DNA from 2 places in the Agrobacterium sp. 6Ca8 genome. Region 2 is predicted to be linked to the other one. Evidence: predicted binding sites of a transcription regulator. Region 2 holds the regulator's gene; the other holds the start of a gene.

Region 1 (4,056 bases), 110 kb from region 2:
CGCCGGATAGATATTTTCCGGTCAGCGATTTCGGATTGGCCATAACCTCCTGCGGCGTGCCTTCGGCGATGACCTGACCGCCGTGAATGCCGGCGGCAGGGCCGATATCGACAACGTAATCCGCCGTCAGAATGGCATCCTCGTCGTGTTCGACCACGATCACCGTATTGCCGATATCACGCAGATGTTTCAGCGTATCGAGCAGACGGGCATTGTCGCGCTGGTGCAGGCCGATGGAGGGCTCGTCCAGAACATAGAGAACGCCCGTGAGGCCGGAGCCGATTTGCGAAGCAAGCCGGATGCGCTGGCTTTCTCCGCCGGAAAGCGTGCCGGAGTTGCGTGACAGGCTGAGATAATCCAGCCCGACATCGTTGAGGAATCGCAGACGTTCGCGGATTTCCTTGAGGATGCGAACCGCGATCTCGTTCTGTTTGGCGTTCAGATTTTCCGGCAGCGTCTCGAACCAGTCGCGTGCCATACGGATCGACATCTGGGTGACTTCGCCGATGTGCATTCTGTTGATCTTGACGGCGAGCGCTTCCGGCTTCAGGCGATAGCCGGCGCAGGCCGGGCAGGGGGCCGCCGACATATAACGCTCGATTTCCTCGCGCGCCCAGGCGCTGTCGGTTTCTTTCCAGCGACGCTCCAGATTGGGAACGATGCCTTCGAAATTCTTCACCGTCTTGTAGGAGCGCGCACCGTCCTGATAGTTGAACTCGATCTTGTCGTCAGTGCCCTGGAGAATGGCGTGCTGCGCCTCTTTCGAAAGGTCCGTCCATTTGCTCGACAGCTTGAAACCGAAGGCCTTGCCCAGCGCCTCCAGCGTCTGGTTGTAATAGGGGGAAGACGACTTGGCCCAGGGGGCGATCGCGCCATCCCGCAGGGTGCGTGCAGGTTCTGGCACGATCAGGTTTTCGTCCACCTTCTGCTGCGAGCCGAGACCGTCACAGGTGGGGCAGGCGCCGAAGGGATTGTTGAAGGAGAAAAGCCGGGGCTCGATTTCCGGGATGGTGAAGCCGGAGACCGGGCAGGCGAATTTTTCCGAAAACAGCATACGCTCGTGGGTCTCATTGAGCGATTTGTTTGCGGAGCCGCCAGCCGAGGTTTCTTCCGGCGGCAGGGGCTTGTCGGCAAATTCGGCCACTGCCAACCCGTCGGCGAGCTTGAGGCAGGTCTCGAGACTGTCGGCAAGGCGTGCTGCCATGTCCGGGCGCACGACGGCGCGGTCCACCACCACATCGACATCGTGTTTGTACTTCTTGTCGAGGACGGGAACGTCAGCGATCTCGTAGAACTGGCCATCCACCTTGACGCGCTGGAAGCCCTTCTTCATCAGTTCGGCGAGTTCCTTTTTATATTCGCCTTTGCGGCCGCGCACGATCGGCGCGAGAATATAAAGGCGCGTGCCTTCCTCGAAGGCAAGGATACGGTCGACCATCTGGCTGACCGTCTGGCTCTCGATCGGCAGGCCCGTCGCCGGCGAGTAGGGCACACCGACACGCGCAAACAGCAGGCGCATATAGTCGTAGATTTCCGTGACCGTGCCGACCGTAGAGCGCGGGTTCTTCGAGGTGGTTTTCTGCTCGATGGAAATCGCCGGAGAAAGCCCCTCGATGCGGTCTACATCCGGCTTCTGCATCATTTCGAGGAACTGGCGCGCATAGGCCGAGAGGCTCTCGACATAACGGCGCTGGCCCTCGGCATAGATTGTGTCGAAGGCGAGCGACGACTTGCCCGAGCCGGAGAGCCCGGTCATGACGATCAGCTTGTTGCGCGGTAGATCCAGATCGATACCCTTGAGGTTATGCTCACGGGCACCACGGATGGAAATCGTCTTCAGTTCACTCATGATAAAGCTCGGACAAAATTAACAGGCCTGATGGCGGAGCGTCCTTATGTAGTGACGCAACCGGACGTGTCGAGGTTTATTCCCTATCGATCGATGGCTTTTCGGCTCACTTGACTCGAATTTCGTGATTTAATAGAACAAAAAAGGAACAAATTGCAAGTGCGAATATACTCTCTGAAAAAGTCAGGATTATTCGCTGTGGATTGTTCCCCGTTGCGGTGCCCTTTGCGGGCGGCGATGGTTATTGTGTGCGGGATTTTTTGAAATGCAATTGCCGGTCACGATGGCTGGCGGACAGGATGACGAGATGGCTGGTAGCGTAAACAAGGTAATTCTGATTGGGAACGTTGGCGCCGATCCCGAAATTCGCCGGACGCAGGACGGCCGTCCGATCGCCAATCTGCGTATCGCCACCTCGGAGACCTGGCGGGACCGCAACAGCGGCGAGCGCAAGGAAAAGACTGAATGGCACACGGTCGTCGTTTTCAACGAAGGCCTGTGCAAGGTTGTCGAACAATATGTGAAAAAGGGCGCCAAGCTCTATATTGAAGGCCAGCTGCAGACGCGCAAGTGGCAGGACCAGACCGGTAACGACCGTTACTCCACCGAAGTGGTACTGCAGGGCTTCAACTCCACGCTGACGATGCTCGACGGTCGCGGCGAAGGTGGCGGCGGCAGCCGCAGCGGTGGCGACATCGGCGGTGGAGATTATGGCAGCGGCGGCGGTAACTACGGTGGCGGTTACGACCAGCAGCCGGCGGCCCGCGGCGGTGCCTCTCGTGGCGGCAGCCAGCCTTCCGGCGGCTTCTCCAGTGACATGGACGACGATATCCCGTTCTGATCGGGACCCTGATTGACGGGGCGGGGGCCGGTCGAAAACGGTTGCCCGCTTCAAGGTCGCGACGACCTACGCCGCGGCTTTGTCCGCCAGCATCGCAACCATGACATCGGACTGCGAAAGAATACCCACCATCTTGCCGTTGGCGTCGATCACCGGCAGGTAATGCAGGCCTTCCTCCGCAAAGCGGATGATTGCTTCCTCGATCGCCGTTTCCGGCTGCACGGTTCTAACAGGCGATGTCATGATATCCTTGACGGTATCGTTAGGTGCGCTTTCGCCTGAGAGGATAAGGCGCAGGCGCTGCAGGAAACCGATGGAAGGGCGGCCGTTTCTCCAGCTAGCCTTTTCAAGAAAATCCGTCTGAGTGACGATGCCGACGATTTCGGCCCTGTCGTTGGTCACGGGCAGAGCCTTGAAATGGCGTTTGCGCATCAGTGAATGGGCGTGGCGCAGGCTATCATCCGGGGCGACGCCGACCACATCGCGCGACATGACGCTGGCGCAATCGAGGTGGAGGGCGCGGCGGCGCCAGGAGCGCAATTCCGTCTTGCGCAAAATCATCTCCAGCACATCGCGATCAATATCGAGAACCTCGTCATATTCCTTCAGCACCTCGTCCAGATCGGCTGAGGAAAAGCCGATTTTCTGTATCGGCGTCGGGTCTGCCGTGCCGTGGCTGGCCTTTCCCAACCTCAGGCCGTGCGGATAGGCGCGGCCGGTGGCATTGTTATAAACGAGCGCGAGGATGAGAAGGATGAGCGAGTTTCCGGCGACCGGCCAGAGAATAAAGCCATAGCCGAGACTATGCACGGCGGGACCGCCGAGAACGGCCGTCAGCGCCACCGCGCCGCTTGGCGGGTGCAGGCAGCGCAGCGCCATCATGGCAGCAATGGCAAGGCTTATGGCAAGCGCGCTGGCAAGGAAAATATCCGGAACGAGTAAAGCCACCGTCACACCCACGAAAGCCGACACGATGTTGCCGCAGAGGATCGACCAGGGCTGCGCAAGGGGGCTGGATGGCACGGCGAATAAAAGCACCGCCGAGGCGCCCATCGGCGCGATCATGGCGGGCAGGGCAGGGTCTAAGCGGAAAGCAAGGCTGCCCAGAAGTCCGGTCAGCGAAATGCCGACGAAGGCGCCCGCCGCAGCGCGCAGCCTTTCCCGGTTACTGACGGGAGCGGCATCCGGGATGAGGCGGCGCAGCGTGGATCGCATGGAGAGGGCTTTCTGGTGCGGAAAAAAGATGCGCGTCTTTTAACCGAGGCAGGAGCCGGATTCAAAGGGCGGATTTTTCGCAAATCCGGCCGGTTGCGGCATTTTGTTGCGAACCGATGGTCGTCAGAATGCGAAGGCCGATTTTATGCCG
Region 2 (4,056 bases):
GTGACATCTTGCGGCGTCTCGGTTCTGTGGAAATAGATTTTGCTGACAAGAGGGAGGAGGGTGTGGCGAGCGGGCTGCGCGCCGCAATCGCCGGAACGGACAGGCCCTGGAGCCAGCACCGTTATTACGACTGGAAAAGCGGACGTTTCGACCGTGATCTGCCGCAGCCCATCATCCGGCTGCTGGCGGCGTCGCAATGACTGCCGCCAGCATGGATCAACGGGTCTTGGCGCGCAAATCTTCAGTCAATTCGCCGATCTCGCCAACTTCCTCTTCATGACCAGCGTCGCGCCAGCTCTCCTTCAAACCGGCCTCGTACCATTCTTGCATGGCAGGCAGGGTGAGCAGCCGGTCGCAATAGGCTTTCGCTGCTGGCGAAAGATCCGCACTGCCATAGGTCTGGAAACGGAATGCAACCGGGCAGAAGAAAGCATCGACCGCCGTGAACTTTTGACCGGCAAGATATGGCCCGCCGAATTTTGTGAGACCCTCGCTCCACAACGCATCGATCCGCTTTATATCGGCTTTAAGCCCGGCATCGCCGCCCCTGGGTTTGACCCGAATGCCCACCGACATGGGATAGAGATTGCGCAGCGAGGAAAAGCCGGCATGCATCTCACTTGCGGCCGAACGCGACCAGGCCCTGGCATGCTTGTCGCTTGCCCAGACACCCTGGTGTCTTTCAGCAAGATATTCGACGATCGAAAGCGTTTCCCAAACCGTCATACCCTCATCGACCAGGCAGGGCACCTTGCCCGTCGGCGAAAAGGAGGAGAAGGAGACGCCTTCGCCGAACGGAATGAGCTTTTCATCAAAGGCGATACCGAGCGTGCGCATCAATACCCACGGCCGTAGCGACCATGAAGAATAGTTCTTGTTGGCTATATAAAGATCGTACATGGCGTATCTCCCGGATATGACGCGTATTTCTACACCTGCCAAGCGTTCACGGAATATCGAAAATTATCCATGGCTCCCATAAACGCCGTTGATGAATGGTGATGTGGGGTCGCCGAGAGCGCGCCTTGCGATAAGTCACCCTTTGGTGACGACTAAAACTGACTGCGCAACACGACAGAACAACGTCGCTAAAAAACAGCGGATGTGATCGCTTCGACAATTACAGCGAGCAGCCCATTCGCTACCACGCCTGTAGCGAAACCGAAGCATCTTTATGGAGCAGGAACTCAGTTTAGAAAGGGCAACGCGCATAGGCTGAATGGCGCATATGTTCGTGCACCCGCAAAAGCACGCCACGTTTGGAAACAGCCAAACCCGATATAGGCGCCATCTTCACGATGACGCCTATCGTAAAGCGAATACGTTCGGTTCGATAAGATCAATGGTAGCGGCGGATCAGCCCAACCAGCTTGCCCTGAATTTTCACCCGGTCGGGCCCGAAGATACGGGTCTCATAGGCTGGGTTTGCCGCCTCGAGCGCAATGGAGGCTCCCTTGCGGCGGAAGCGCTTCAGCGTGGCTTCTTCGTCATCCACCAGAGCCACAACGATATCCCCGGGATTGGCAGTGTTGCCGTTGCGGATGATGACTGTGTCGCCGTCGAAAATGCCGGCCTCGATCATCGAATCACCCTTGACCTCAAGCGCGTAATGTTCGCCCGTGCCAAGCATGTCTACTGGCACTGCCACATCATGGGTGTTGTTCTGTATGGCGGAAATCGGCACGCCCGCAGCGATGCGGCCCATGACCGGCACGGTGACAGCCCCGCCCAGATCATTGGCCGGCGTCTTGGGGGCAGGGGCCGGTTCCGGCGTCTTGGGCTTGCCAAGGCTGCCTTCGATAACGCTTGGCGAAAAGCCGCGCTGCGGCCTTGCACCCGGCGTATAAGCCTCGGGCAGCTTGATGACTTCCAGCGCCCGAGCTCTATTCGGTAGCCGACGAATGAACCCGCGCTCTTCGAGAGCGGTTATCAGGCGGTGGATGCCGGATTTCGAAGCAAGATCGAGTGCGTCCTTCATTTCATCGAAGGAGGGCGGCACGCCGGACTCTTTCATTCGTTCATGAATGAAGAGAAGCAATTCCTGCTGTTTGCGCGTGAGCATGAGGAAAACACCCTTTAGAATCGTAGTGGAAGTCGCGAAACAAATACAGAACGAACACTATATGTTCCATATGTGTTCTGCAATCCCCTAAAATTTCGTGAAGGTGCCATCTGTTGCTGTGATGATTTGCCTCATAGCACGCAATTGTGCTTTTGTGCGGTCGAAACCGTCCCGGCATGCTCCGGGCGGAAGGCCAGCAGGATACATGTCATGACGAAACCCTATAGCGTTGACCATCTCGTTTTGCCCGTGGAAGTCATAGGCGTCTCCGTGAAGCGCCTCGTCAGTCTTGGCTTTACGGTTGCGCCGGAGGCTCTGCATCCTTTCGGCACCCAAAATGCCTGCGTATTTTTCGCCGATGGCACCTATCTGGAGCCGCTCGCAATTGCTGATCCGGCTAAATATAATGCCTCAATAGAGAGGGGTGATGTGTTCACCGGCAGGGATGTGGCCTTCCGGCAACGGGACGGGCAGGAGGGTTTTTCGGCTCTTGTCGCCAGGACTGAAGACGCCTTGGTTGACCATGAGCGGTTTCGGGCAGCCGGCCTTTCGGCGGGCGATGTTTTCGAGTTTTCGCGGCCTGTTCGGATGCCGGATGGCTCGCAAGGCGAGGCGGCGTTCCGGCTTGCTTTTGCGGCAAGCGGGGCGGCCGCGGATTTCTTTTTGTTCAGTTGTCAACGGCTTTAAGCCCTTCCGGGCGATCGCACCATGCTGGAGCGCCACGCCAATGGTGTCACCGGCCTCAGTGAAATCGTCCTGTTTTCCGGCGGCAATATGGAGGTGGCGGGCCTGATCGAGACAGTGTTTGCCTGTGAAGACAAAAGGTCTCCGGGCGGTGATATGGTTTTTGCGACCGGCAATGCCAGCATCAGATTGACCGGAAAACCGCCTTTCGGCGGGCAGGCCCTGAATGCTCAGGACGGCAACGAAGGAGGATTGCGCGGCGCGGGCATCGTCTTTTCGTCACACGATCTTGCCGTGACAGAGGCGGTGCTTGCTGCTAATGGCGTGTCCTGCGCAAAAGCGGACGGCCGTCTGGTGGTGCCCGCGGCACCCGGTCAGGGCGTTGCCTTCGCCTTCGAGGAAAAATGATGAGCGTTACGAACAATCTTAAAGTCACTGCCGGCGACGGCGCCAGCAAGGTTTCCTTCTCGAATACCGAGCGGTTTTCGCTGATTGCCGGTCCGTGCCAGATGGAAAGCCGCGAACATGCCTTCATGATCGCTGGCGTCCTGAAGGAGCTTTGCGACAAGCTGGGAATAGGGCTTGTCTACAAGTCCTCTTTCGACAAGGCGAACCGCACTTCGCTTTCCGGAAAACGCGGCATCGGCCTGGATAACGCGATGCAGGTTTTTGCCGATCTCAAGAAGGAATTCGGTTTTCCTGTTCTGACCGACATCCACACGGAAGAGCAATGCGCCGTCGTTTCCGAGGTGGTGGACGTGCTGCAGATTCCGGCGTTCCTCAGCCGCCAGACCGATCTTCTCGTTGCTGCCGCCAAGACCGGCCGCGTCATCAACGTCAAGAAAGGCCAGTTTCTGGCGCCCTGGGACATGAAGAACGTGCTTGCCAAGCTTAATGAGAGCGGCAATCCTAATGTGATGTTGTGCGAGCGCGGCGCGTCCTTCGGTTACAACACGCTGGTTTCCGACATGCGCTCGTTGCCGATCATGGCAGCGCTCGGCGCACCTGTCGTGTTCGATGCCACCCATTCGGTGCAGCAACCGGGCGGGCAGGGCGGTTCCACCGGCGGACAGCGCGAATTCGTCGAGACTTTGGCGCGTGCGGCCGTTGCGGTTGGCGTGGCTGGTCTCTTCATCGAGACCCATGAGGATCCGGACAATGCGCCGTCAGACGGCCCTAACATGGTCCACCTGAAGGACATGCCGAAACTGCTCGAAAAGCTTCTGGCTTTCGACGCGATTACGAAAGCCTGATCGGCTGACCGTTACAGCGGGCACTTTTGTGCCAATCGATTTTAATGGCGGGCGGGC

What was found. The regulator LexA, encoded in region 2, represses DNA repair genes until DNA is damaged. The targets are predictions, from matches to a motif close to TGTTCNNNNTGTGTTCNG.
Region 1: a site for LexA is predicted at 1,983-2,000, ahead of uvrA (excinuclease ABC subunit UvrA). Genes of this name have one in related genera too.

The regions. Positions count from the first base shown of each region.
Region 1 covers NZ_AP026433.1:1,182,463-1,186,518, reverse strand. Annotated here, with positions in the region: gene uvrA (excinuclease ABC subunit UvrA) at 1-1,849, opposite strand, end outside; gene ACZ5A6_RS05905 (single-stranded DNA-binding protein) at 2,115-2,690, shown strand; gene ACZ5A6_RS05900 (HPP family protein) at 2,757-3,905, opposite strand; gene ACZ5A6_RS05895 (MarC family protein) at 4,029-4,056, opposite strand, start outside.
Region 2 covers NZ_AP026433.1:1,075,173-1,079,228, forward strand. Annotated here, with positions in the region: gene ACZ5A6_RS05350 (ComEC/Rec2 family competence protein) at 1-200, shown strand, start outside; gene ACZ5A6_RS05355 (glutathione S-transferase family protein) at 217-900, opposite strand; gene lexA (transcriptional repressor LexA) at 1,340-2,062, opposite strand; partial or broken gene ACZ5A6_RS05365 (VOC family protein) at 2,273-3,154, shown strand; gene kdsA (3-deoxy-8-phosphooctulonate synthase) at 3,154-3,999, shown strand.